Regions from separate parts of the Cellulomonas pasadenensis genome, predicted to be linked through region 2. Evidence: predicted binding sites of a transcription regulator. Region 2 holds the regulator's gene; each other region holds the start of a gene.
The links. Region 2 encodes LexA, which represses DNA repair genes until DNA is damaged. Its sites were predicted from a motif close to TCGAACANNTGTTCGA; they were not measured.
Positions count from the first base shown of each region.

Region 1: a site for LexA is predicted at 2,950-2,965, ahead of recA (recombinase RecA). Genes of this name have one in related genera too.
Region 3: a site for LexA is predicted at 2,624-2,639, ahead of uvrA (excinuclease ABC subunit UvrA). Genes of this name have one in related genera too.

Region 1 covers NZ_JBFTEP010000012.1:34,890-38,943, reverse strand. Annotated here, with positions in the region: gene rny (ribonuclease Y) at 1-981, opposite strand, end outside; gene AB6N23_RS03360 (regulatory protein RecX) at 1,134-1,625, opposite strand; gene recA (recombinase RecA) at 1,745-2,770, opposite strand; gene AB6N23_RS03350 (DUF3046 domain-containing protein) at 3,049-3,285, opposite strand; gene AB6N23_RS03345 (Lhr family helicase) at 3,416-4,054, shown strand, end outside.
Region 2 covers NZ_JBFTEP010000077.1:9,877-13,930, reverse strand. Annotated here, with positions in the region: gene nrdR (transcriptional regulator NrdR) at 1-60, opposite strand, end outside; gene AB6N23_RS11800 (LysM peptidoglycan-binding domain-containing protein) at 202-651, opposite strand; gene lexA (transcriptional repressor LexA) at 957-1,724, shown strand; gene AB6N23_RS11790 (L-lactate dehydrogenase) at 1,803-2,804, opposite strand; gene AB6N23_RS11785 (ATP-dependent DNA helicase) at 2,878-4,054, opposite strand, start outside.
Region 3 covers NZ_JBFTEP010000002.1:24,384-28,437, reverse strand. Annotated here, with positions in the region: gene AB6N23_RS00670 (TerC/Alx family metal homeostasis membrane protein) at 1-87, shown strand, start outside; gene AB6N23_RS00665 (YciI family protein) at 139-432, opposite strand; gene AB6N23_RS00660 (acyl-CoA dehydrogenase family protein) at 543-1,706, shown strand; gene AB6N23_RS00655 (MBL fold metallo-hydrolase) at 1,729-2,436, opposite strand; gene uvrA (excinuclease ABC subunit UvrA) at 2,671-4,054, shown strand, end outside.

The sequences.
Region 1 (4,054 bases), on a different contig from region 2:
GAGGACGTTCTGCCCGTAGGACGTGCGCAGCCGCAGCCGCCCCATGGTCCGCACGACGTCGGGGTGCAGGCCGTCCACGCCGGCGCGCTCCGCGGCGTCGTGGCCGGCCGCGTCGTGGCGCTCGTCGGCGCCGGCGAGCGCCTCGGCGTACGCCGCCTCGATCCGCTGCGGGTGGATGCGGCCGTCGGCCATGAGCGTCTCGAGGGCGACCTGCGCGACCTCGCGCCGCTCGGCGTCGAACGAGGACAGCACCACGGAGTCGGGTGTCTCGTCGACGAGCACGTTCACGCCGGTGAGGGCCTCGAAGTGGCGGATGTTGCGCCCCTCCTTGCCGATGATCCGGCCCTTCATCTCGTCGGACGGCAGCGGCAGGATCGTCACGACGTGCTGCGCGCTGGTCGGCACGGCGAGGCGGTGCACGGCCGCGGTCACGATGCGGCGGGCGCGGGCGTCGGCGGTGCGGCGTGCGGTGGCCTCGACGCGACGGACCTGGGCGGCGGCGTCGTTGGCGGCCTGCTCGGCGATGCGGCGCGTCAGCTCGGCGCGCGCCTCCTCCTGGGTGAGCCCGCTGGTGGCCTCGAGCTCCTGCCGGGCCTCCTCGCGCGCGGCGACGAGCCGCGCGTTCGCCGCGCGCTCCGCGTCCGCGAGGGTGCGTGCGGCCGTGCGCTCGGCCTTGTCGACGGCGCGGGCGCCGGCGCGCTGCGCCTCGGCGAGGGCGTCGGCCTGCGCGCGGGTGCGGCGCTCGAGGTCGACGAGCTCGGACCGCTCCCCCGCCAGCTCGCGCTCCCGGTCGGCGATGCGCTGCTGGCGGCGCTCGGCATCGGCGAGCAGCGCGCGCGCCTCGTCCTTGATGCGGGCCACGTCCTCGCCGGCCTGCCGGCGCTGGGCGTCGGCCTCCCGGCGGGCCAGCATGACGAGCACGAGGGCGACGAGGCAGGCACCGAGCAGCCCCACGACGATGACGATCGCTGCCTGCTCCACGTGTCCTCCCGGACCGGCCGGCCGAGCGCCGACGGGGCCCCCATTGTCGCGCAGACCGGCCCGTGCGCCGACGCGCCGTGCCGTGGGCGCGGCTCGTCCACCCTCGCGCACGTCGGCGGGATGCCCGCACGCGACCTGCGGCGTCGCCTCGGTCAGCCCTCCGCGTCGGACCAGCGGGGGGCGTCGTCGGCGGCGCCCTCCACGGCGAGCGCCTCGCGCACCAGCCCGGCGACGAGCCCGGGCGGGTATCCCTTGCGCGCGAGCGCCGCGTACGTGCGGCGCACGCGCACCTCCGTCGCGAGGGACGCCGTGGCGCGCAGCTTCTTGGCGACGAGCTCGCGCGCGGCCTGCTCCTCGTCGTCGCCGTCGACCTCCTCGAGCGCGGCGGCGGCCGTCTCGTCGTCGATGCCCTTGCGGCGCAGCTCCGTGCCGAGCGCGCGGCGGGAGAGGCCTCGCTCGCGGTGCCGCGAGCGGACGAGCATCCGCGCGTACTCCTCGTCGTCGATCAGCCCCACCTCGGTGAAGCGGTCGAGGACGCGGACCGCGACCTCCTCCGGCACGTCGCGTCGCGCGAGCGCGTCCTCGAGCTGGGCGCGGCTGCGCGGCGCCGCGCTCAGCTGCCGCAGGACGATCGCGCGCGCCACCGACTCGGGGTCGGGCTCGGCGTCGGCGGCCGCGGCACCGTCCTCGGGCGGCTCGGGGGCGGGCCGGCCGCGGCGTCGTGCCGCCGCGGACCGGCCAACCCCGTCGCCCGTCCGCGGGCTCAGAAGTCGACCTCGGCCGGTGCGTCGACGCGCGCCCCGATACCGAGCTTCTCCTTGATCTTCTTGTCGATCTCCTCCGCCAGGTCGGGGTTGTCGCGCAGGAACCGACGCGCGTTCTCCTTGCCCTGGCCGAGCTGGTCGCCCTCGTACGTGAACCACGCACCCGACTTGCGGATGAACCCGTGCTCGACGCCGAGGTCGATCAGCGACCCCTCGCGGGAGATCCCCACGCCGTAGAGGATGTCGAACTCCGCCTGCTTGAACGGCGGCGCCATCTTGTTCTTCACGACCTTGACGCGCGTGCGGTTGCCGACCGCGTCGGTCCCCTCCTTGAGGGTCTCGATGCGGCGGATGTCCATGCGCACCGAGGCGTAGAACTTCAGGGCCTTGCCACCGGTGGTGGTCTCCGGGCTGCCGAAGAACACGCCGATCTTCTCGCGCAGCTGGTTGATGAAGATCGCCGTGGTGCCCGACGCGTTGAGGGCACCGGTGATCTTGCGCAGCGCCTGCGACATCAGACGGGCCTGCAGACCGACGTGCGAGTCACCCATCTCGCCCTCGATCTCGGCCTTCGGCACGAGCGCCGCGACCGAGTCGATGACGATGATGTCGATCGCGCCGGAGCGGATCAGCGTGTCCATGATCTCGAGCGCCTGCTCGCCGTTGTCCGGCTGGGCGACGAGGAGCGCGTCGGTGTCGACGCCGAGCTTCTTGGCGTACTCCGGGTCGAGCGCGTGCTCGGCGTCGATGAACGCCGCGATGCCGCCCGCCTTCTGCGCGTTGGCGACCGCGTGCAGCGCGACCGTCGTCTTGCCGGAGGACTCCGGCCCGTACACCTCGATGATGCGGCCCCGCGGGAGGCCGCCGATGCCCAGGGCCACGTCGAGGGCGACGGAGCCGGTGGGGATGACCTCGACCGGTGCGCGGCCGTCGTCACCGAGGCGCATCACCGATCCCTTGCCGAACTGGCGGTCGATCTGGCCGAGAGCGGCCTCGAGGGCCTTGGCGCGGTCCGGAGCGGGCATGTCTACCTCGTCGTGTTCGAGCAGCGTCGCGCTGCACCTGCGGGGACTGGTCCTTGTGTCGCAGGCGACGGTATGCCCGACCACCGACATCCCGGCCGGACGCCCCGTGACCCGTGGACGGCGGTGGTGCCGCGCGGGGCTGGGGACGGCTCGGTCGTCGTCACCTGCGACCACCATAGCCGAACAGGTGTTCGACCAGGCGTCGCGACACGCGGCGCGCCGCCGCACCGGCCCGGTCGGCGCCGACCTCGTGCGCGCCGGGCCCTCGCCGCGGGCCGTCAGCGCCGGCGCGGCGGTGCCTGCCGGTGCGGGTCGCTCCCCCACCGCCGGGACTCGGGCACGTCGAGCGCGTCGCACAGCGCGTGCCACACCGCCCGGGGCTCGACGCCCTCGGCGAGCGCCCGCGCACCCGTGCGGTTGCCGAGCGCGTCGAGGACGAGCTCGTCCATCATCAGGCGCCCCTGCACGGGCCCCAGGACGTCGTCGACCAGGTCGGTCAGCTCGCGGTACCTCACCCCACCAGCCTGCCACCGCCCGCGGCCGTCGGCGGCACCGGGCGGCACGGCGCGGCACCGGGCGGCACGGCGGTCGGCGGCGCCGGACGCGCCCCGCGCGGTTGTCGGACCCTGCCACCACAATGGCCCGGTGGTGCTCGACCGCTTCTCCGCCCCCACGCGCGACTGGTTCACCGGCGCGTTCGCGGCGCCGACCGCCGCGCAGGCGGGCGCGTGGGAGGCCGTCGCCGGCGGCGACCACGCGCTCGTCGTCGCGCCCACCGGCTCCGGCAAGACGCTCGCGGCCTTCCTCTGGGCGCTCGACGGCCTGCTCACGGGCGACCCGCCGGAGGACCCGGTGCAGCGCTGCCGCGTGCTCTACGTCTCGCCGCTCAAGGCCCTCGCCACCGACGTCGAGCGCAACCTGCGCTCGCCGCTCGTCGGCATCCGGCAGGCGGCGACGCGGCGCGGCCGCGACCTCCCCGACGTCACCGTGGGCATCCGCACGGGCGACACGCCACCGGCCGAGCGCCGCGCCTTCGCCACGACGCCGCCCGACATCCTCATCACGACGCCCGAGTCGCTGTACCTCGTGCTGACGTCGGCCGCGCGGGCCGGCCTGGCGGGCGTGCGGACGGTCGTGCTCGACGAGATCCACGCCGTCGTGGGCACCAAGCGCGGCGCGCACCTCGCCCTGTCCCTGGAGCGGCTCGACGCGCTGCTCGAGCGCGAGGGCGGGCCCGGGCCGGCGCAACGGGTCGGGCTGTCCGCCACCGTGCGCCCCGTCGAC
Region 2 (4,054 bases):
GTCGGACGTGCGCGAGTCGACGACGCGCGAGTCGGTGTGCCGGCAGAACGGACAGTGCACGGGAGACCTCTCGGGAGCGGCGTGCCGCGGCCGCCGAGGCGCCCGTCGACCGGTGGGACGTCGTGACGGTAGGCCGTGCGTGGGCGGGGTCGCAAGCACGTGCCCGGCGGCACCCGGCCCGGACGGGACCGGCGCTACCCGTCAGCCGACGGGGACGACCACCGTCTGCCCCGCCTGCAGCCCGCCGGCCGGCAGCTCGTTGAGCTCCATCAGGCGGAGCACGACGTCGCGCACGTCCTCGCCCGGCGCGGCGACCTCCGCCGCGAGCCCCCAGAGCGTCTGGCCCGGGGCGACGACGACACGCTGCACCTCGGTCGCCGCGCGCGGGCCGTCCGCCTGCGCGGAGACCGCCGCTCCCCCGACGCCGGTGGCGAGCGCGACGGCCAGCCCCCACACCACGGCACGGCCCCGGGCGGTCAGGCGCAGCGGCCCCTCGACCGCCGTACGCCCCGCCGCCGCACGACCCGCCGCCGTACGACCCGCGGCCGTCCGTCCTGCGGCGAGGTGGGTCGTCGCGCGGCCCGTCGTGGACGGGCGCGTCCGTGCCGCCCGTCCGCCGCGCACCGCCGGTCCGATCGTCATCGCGCTCATGTCCCTGACCTCCGTCGCCTCGAGCACCTGGTGTCGAACACCTGTTCGTCGAACGTCTGTACGAGTTCTAGCAGACGCCCCCGACATCCGTCGAGACACGCTCGAACAGATGTTTGATCCGGCACCCGTGCGCCCCTAGGCTGGGGCGCGTCAGGAAGTGCACCACCGACCACCGACACGAGCCGCTGACCAGCACGGACACCGACCCGCACCCCGGGGCCGCGTCCAGGGCCGGGACGCGGGGCAGGTGACGAGGCGGGTGCGCGCGGGACGACCGCGACGCGCCGCAGGGAGCAGGAGGCGCCGTGGGCGTGCAGGGCGGGACCAGGACGGCCGAGGCGGCCGGGCAGGGCGTCGCGGACGCCGGCGCGACCGTCGTCGCGCTCGGGGCGGAGGAGGCGTCGGACGGCCTCACCGCACGGCAGCGCCTCGTCCTCGAGACGATCCGTGCCTCCGTCGAGACGCGCGGCTACCCGCCGAGCATGCGGGAGATCGGCGACGCCGTCGGCCTCACCAGCCCGTCGAGCGTCAAGCACCAGCTCACGGCGCTGGAGCGCAAGGGCTTCCTGCGCCGCGACCCCCACCGCCCCCGGGCCATCGAGGTCGTGCAGCCGGACGACGCCCGTACCGTCGGCACGCTGCCGCCCGCCGGCGGCCTCGACCTGGGCACCGACGCGCCGGAGCGCGACGGCGCACCGGCGCCGTCCTACGTGCCCGTCGTCGGCCGCATCGCGGCGGGCGGGCCGATCCTGGCCGAGCAGGTCGTCGAGGACGTGTTCCCGCTGCCGCGCCAGCTGGTCGGCGAGGGCGACCTGTTCCTGCTGCGCGTCGCCGGCGACTCCATGGTGGACGCGGCGATCTGCGACGGCGACTGGGTGGTCGTGCGCCGCCAGCCCGTCGCGGAGAACGGCGAGATCGTCGCGGCGATGATCGACGGCGAGGCCACCGTCAAGACGCTCAAGCGCGCCGACGGCCACGTCTGGCTGCTGCCGCACAACGCGGCGTACGCGCCCATCCTCGGCGACGAGGCGACCGTCCTCGGACGCGTCGTCAGCGTGCTGCGCAGCCTCTGACCGCCCGGCGCACCCACGGGTCCCGCGCGTCCCGCCCGCCGCACGCGCCCCTCCCGGGAGCGCGTGCGGCGGCGGGCGTCAGAACCCGAAGCGGCGGGCGACCGACCGGACGGCCTCGGCCGACCGGCGCAGCCCCAGCAGCTCGTCGGACGACATGGGCACCTCGAGCCGCTCGGCGACCCCCGACGACCCGACCACGGTCGGCACGCTGAGGCACACGTCCGAGATGCCGAGGTACCCGTCGAGCAGGGACGACACGGGCAAGATGCGGCGCTCGTCCTTGAGGACGGCCTCGATGATGCGGGACCCGGCCAGCGCGATCGCGTAGTTGGTGGCGCCCTTGCCTTCGATGATCCGGTAGGCCGACTCGACGACCTCGCGCGCGATGGACTCGCGGACCTCGCTCGTGAGGGGGCCGTGCCCGCCGACGCCCGGCCACTCGAGCAGCGGCACGGCGCCGATCGACGCGGAGCTCCACAGCGGCAGCTCGGTGTCGCCGTGCTCGCCCGCGACGTACGCGTGCACGTTCTGCACCGCCACCCCGGTGTGCCGCGCGATGAGGTACCGCAGGCGCGAGGAGTCCAGGACGGTGCCGGAGCCGAACAGCTGCGCCGGCGGCAGGCCGGAGATCTGCAGCGCGGCGTACGTGACCACGTCGACGGGGTTCGTCACCATCACGTACACGGCGTTCGGCGCGACCTCGACGATGCCGGGCAGCACCGTCCGCACGAGCGAGATCGTCGCCTCCGCCAGGTCCAGGCGGGACTGCCCCGGCCGCTGCTTCGCACCCGCGGTGAAGACGACGACGTCGCAGTCGGCGAGCACGGACACGTCGTCCGAGCCGACGACCTCGGCCATCGACATGAACTGGATCCCGTGGCTGAGGTCGAGCACCTCCGCCTCGACCTTCTGCCGGTTGACGTCGAGGAGCGCGACGGTCCGCGCGGCACCGCGCATCAGCGCCGCGTACGCCATCGTGGACCCGACGGCGCCGGCGCCGACGATGCCGACCTTCGAGGTGCGGCGCTGCGGCGTCGGCACGGTCAGCGCGGTGTCGTCTCCCTCGATGTCCTGCGTCATGGCGTTCGTTCCCCTCGTCACGGGCTCCGCTGCACGGGACGCGCCCGCCCGGGCGGCACGTCCCCCGGCGAGGCTAGCCCGCCGCCGACAGGCGTCGCAGCGCGGCGACGACGAGGTCGCGGTCCGTCGTGCGCCAGAACGGCGGCATGGAGCGGCGCAGGAACTCGCCGTACCGCGCGGTCTCCAGGCGCGGGTCGAGCACCGCGACCACGCCGCGGTCCTCCCCCGAGCGGACGAGGCGCCCGGCCCCCTGCGCGAGCAGCAGCGCCGCGTGCGTCGCGGACACCGCCATGAACCCGTTGCCGCCCGCCGCGGCGACGGCGTCGGACCGCGCGGACCTGACCGGGTCGTCGGGTCGCGGGAAGGGGATCCGGTCGATGACGACGAGCCGGCACGCCGGCCCCGGCACGTCGACGCCCTGCCACAGCGAGAGGGTCCCGAACAGGCAGGTCGGCTCGTCGGCGGCGAACTGCGCGACGAGCGTCGGCAGCTGGTCGTCGCCCTGCAGCAGCACGGGGACGTCGAGCCGCTCGCGCATCGCCTCGGCGGCGACCTGCGCCGCGCGGCGGGACGTGAAGAGCCCGAGCGTGCGCCCGCCGGCGGCCTCCACGAGCGTCGCGATCTCGTCGAGCTGCGCGTCGGTCGCCGGCTCCCGGCCGGGCGTGGGCAGCCGGCGCGCGACGTAGCAGATGCCCTGCCGCGGGTAGTCGAACGGGCTGCCGACGTCGAGCCCGCGCCAGCGGCCGGCGTCCACGCGCTCGGCGCGGCCCGCGCGCTCCGTCCCGGGCAGCACGTCGGGCGCGCCCGCGGTCGCCGTGCCGGAGCCGGCGGCCGTGGCCGACGCGGCCACCGGGAGCGACGGCGGGCCGGCCGGCGCGGCGTCGGGGCGGCTCGCGAGGCCGAGCGCGCGCGCCACGGGGTCGAAGGAGCCGCCGAGCGCGAGCGTCGCCGACGTCAGCACGCCGGTCCGCCCCGCGAGCAGCTGGGTCCGCACGAGCCCGTCGACGGCGAGCGGCGCGGCGTGCAGCCGCGTGGTGACCTGCCCGCGCCGGTCCTCCCCGCGGGCGCACCAGAGCACCGTGTGCCGCAGGTCCTCCGGGTCGGCGGCCATCCGCTCGGCCGTCTCGAACAGCGCGAGCATCGCGGCGTTGGCCATCTTGACGCCCCCCTCGGCGCCGTCGCGCCCCTTGGTGGACGCGTCCGGCTTGAGGACGGTGAGGAGCGTGCGGGCGGCGTCGCGCACCGCCGCG
Region 3 (4,054 bases), on a different contig from region 2:
ACGGCCCTGCTGACGGCCACGGCGGCGAGCCTGCTCGTGTCGCGTCGCACCGGTACCCGTGCCGTGGAGCCGGCCGACGAGGTGTGAGACCGGTGGGACGCCCGTGCGGGCGCCCCACCGTCGGTCCGTCGCCCGTGGTCAGGCGTCGGCCGCCCAGGGCCCGAGCACGAGCTGCCACGCGCGGACCTCGGTCGCGGCGACGAGCCCCTCGCGCGCGAACGGGTCCTGCGCCAGCAGGCCGCGCAGCGCACCCTCGTCACCGGCGCGCAGGACGAGCAGCGCACCGGGCGTCCCGTCGTCCGCGAACGGGCCCGACCCGAGCAGGGTCCCGGCGTCCGCGAGGCCGGCCAGCCACGCGCGGTGCTCGGGCCGCACGACGTCCCGGACGTCGGTGCGGTCGTCGTAGGTGTAGCGGACGGCGAAGGTCGTCATGGCCGTCATCCTGCCGCAGGTGAGGCGCGCCACGGCCCGCCGGTCCGAGCAGGGTGCGTCGTGGCCCGGTGGCAGAGTGGGTGCATGACCTCCACGACGGGCGGCGGCCGATGACCCGGTCCCTGCGCACCCTGCTGACCGACGACCTCCTGGCACGGGTGCACGCCCGCGCCGAGGCGCACGACCGGGACAACACGTTCCCGCACGAGGACCTCGCCGACCTCGTGTCCGCGGGCTACCTGACCGCCTTCGTGCCCGAGCGGCTCGGCGGCGCCGGTCTCACGCTGGAGGAGGTCGCGCGCGAGCAGGTCCGGCTCGCCGCTGCGGCGCCCGCGACGGCCCTCGCGGTCAACATGCACCTCGTCGTCACCGGTCTCGCGGCCCTCCTCGTCGCGCGGGGCGACGACTCGGTCGAGTTCGTCCTGCGGGACGCCGCCGCGGGCGAGGTGTTCGCGTTCGGCAACTCCGAGGCCGGCAACGACCTCGTGATGTTCGGCTCACGCACGCGGGCGGAGCCGGCGGGGGACGGCGGCTACCGCTACTCCGGCACGAAGATCTTCACGTCGCTGTCCCCGGTGTGGACGCGGCTCGCCACGTTCGGCCTCGACGACTCCGACCCCGACGACCCGCGGCTGGTGCACGGTGTCGTGTCCCGCGCCGACGGCGGCGTCACCACGAAGGACGACTGGGACACGCTCGGCATGCGGGCGACGCAGTCGGCGACGACCGTGCTGGAGGGTGCGTACGCGCCGGCGGACCGCGTGTACCGGCGGCTCCCGGTGGGCCCGAGCGCCGACCCGTTCATGTTCGCGCTCTTCGCGGTGTTCGAGGTGCTGCTCGCGGCCGTGTACACCGGCATCGGCCGGCGTGCGCTCGAGCTGGGCGTCGCGCACGCGCGGCGCCGGACGTCGATGAAGCACGGCGGCCGCAGCTACGCGCAGGACCCCGACATCCGGTGGAAGGTGGCCGACGCGGCGCTCGCGCAGGACGGCGCCGAGCTGCAGGTCTTCGCCCTCGCGCGGGACGTGGACGAGCGGGCCGACCACGGCAGCCGCTGGTTCGCGCAGCTCGTGGGCGTCAAGGTGCGCGCCACCGAGACCGCGCGCGACGTGGTCGACCTCGCGCTGCGGGTGTCGGGCGGCGGCGCGTACTTCACAGGCAGCGAGCTGGCGCGGCTCTACCGCGACGTGCTCGCCGGCATGTACCACCCGTCGGACGACGAGTCGGCGCACGCGACGGTGGCCGCGTCGGTCCTCGGGCCGCTGGAGGACTGAGCCGCGGGGCGCCGCGCGTGCCTCACCAGCCCCGCGCCCGCCACTCGGCGAGGTGCGGTCGCTCGGCGCCCAGCGTGGTGTCGGCGCCGTGCCCCGGGTACACCCAGGTGTCGTCGCCGAAGCGGTCGAAGACGCGCTCGACGACGTCGGCGTACAACCGCGCGAAGCGCTCGGCGTCGCCGCCCGTCGCGCCGAGGCCACCCGGGAACAGGCTGTCGCCGGTGAAGAGGTGGACCCGGTGCGGCACGGCGTCCGGCGCCACGGCCCGTTCGGGCTCGCGCAGCGCCAGCGCGACCGAGCCGGGCGTGTGCCCGCGCAGCGCGACGACCTCGAGCACGAGGTGTCCGACCGTGAGCGTGTCGCCGTGGACGAGCCGCCGGGGGACCGGTCGGTCGAGGGCGGCCGCGATCGCGTCCGCGTCGTCCGCGCCCGCCGCGAGCGTCGCGCCGGTGACCGCCTCGACGGACGCGAGGGCGCCGAGGTGGTCGGCGTGCCGGTGCGTCGTCACCACGACGTCGAGACGGGCCGAGCCCGACCCCTCGCGCACGAGCGCGAGCAGCCGGTCCGGGTCGGCGGCGGCGTCGACGAGCAGCTGGGCGCCCGAGCGGCGGCACGTGACGAGGTAGGCGTTGTTGCCGTCGGGGCCCACGGCCGCCTTGCGGATCTCCGCGTCGTCGAGGACGCGGACGTCGGTGGGCCCACCCGCCCGCACGTCACCGGTGTACGTCATCTCCGTCCTCCCGGCCGGCTCGGACCGGCCGCGCTCGTCGCCCGGTGGCAGGTGCCGGGCGGGGTCGTGCCGCCCATCCTCTCCGTGACGGCACCGTGCCGCCCGGCGAGCGGACGCGTCCGCGGGCGGGTGGGCCTCTGGTCTCCGCCGCGCGACGGGACCGCGTGTTCCCGGCGGCGGCGTGACGTCGAACACGTGTGCGATTGTCGGAGGTCGCACGTAGAGTGGTCCGCTGTGAACGATCGCCTGGTGGTCCGCGGAGCGCGGGAGCACAACCTGCGGAACGTCGACCTCGACCTGCCCCGTGACGCCCTCATCGCGTTCACGGGCCTGTCGGGCTCCGGCAAGTCGTCCCTCGCCTTCGACACGATCTTCGCCGAGGGGCAGCGCCGGTACGTCGAGTCGTTGTCCGCGTACGCACGCCAGTTCCTCGGCCAGATGGACAAGCCCGACGTCGACTTCATCGAGGGTCTCTCGCCCGCGGTGTCGATCGACCAGAAGTCGACCAACCGGAACCCGCGGTCGACCGTCGGCACCATCACGGAGGTCTACGACTACCTGCGCCTGCTCTTCGCGCGCGCAAGCACGCAGCACTGCCCCGTCTGCGGGGAGCGCGTGACGGCGCAGACGCCGCAGCAGATCGTCGACCGGCTGCTCGAGCTCCCCGAGGGCACCCGCTACCAGGTGCTCGCGCCGGTGGTCCGCGGGCGCAAGGGCGAGTACTCCGAGCTGTTCCGCGAGCTGCAGGGCAAGGGGTTCTCGCGCGCACGGGTCGACGGCGAGGTCGTCCAGCTCGCGACGCCGCCGACGCTGGAGAAGAAGCTCAAGCACGACATCGAGGTGGTCGTCGACCGGCTCGTGTCGCGCGACGGCGTCCAGCGCCGGCTCACCGACTCGGTCGAGACCGCGCTGCTGCTCGCGGGCGGCCTGCTCGTCGTCGAGCTGGTCGACGCCGACGCGGACGACCCCGAGCGCGAGCGCCGGTTCTCCGAGCACCGGGCCTGCCCCAACGACCACGTCCTGACGCTCGACGAGATCGAGCCGCGCACGTTCTCCTTCAACGCGCCCTACGGCGCGTGCCCGGAGTGCACCGGCATCGGCTCGCGGCTCGAGGTGGACCCGGACCTCGTCATCCCGGACGACGAGCTCTCGCTCGCGCAGGGCGCGGTGGCACCGTGGTCGCAGGTGTCGTCCGAGTACTTCACGCGCGTGCTCACCGCGCTCGCGCAGGACATGGGCTTCTCGATGGACACGCCCTGGCGTGCCCTGCCCAAGCGTGCAAAGGACGCGGTGCTGCACGGCGAGAACCACGAGGTGAAGGTCCGCTACCGCAACCGCTGGGGCCGCGAGCGGACGTACTCCACCGGCTTCGAGGGCGTCCTGACGTTCCTCGAGCGCCGCCACTCCGAGACCGAGTCCGAGTGGAGCAAGGAGAAGTACGAGGCCTACATGCGCGAGGTCCCGTGCCCGGTGTGCAAGGGCGCGCGGCTCAAGCCCGAGGTGCTCGCGGTGAGGGTCGGCGGCCGCTCGATCGCCGAGGTGTGCGACCTGCCGATCAACGAGGCGCGCGTGTTCCTCGACCAGCTCGAGCTGGGCGAGCGCGAGCGCGCCATCGCGG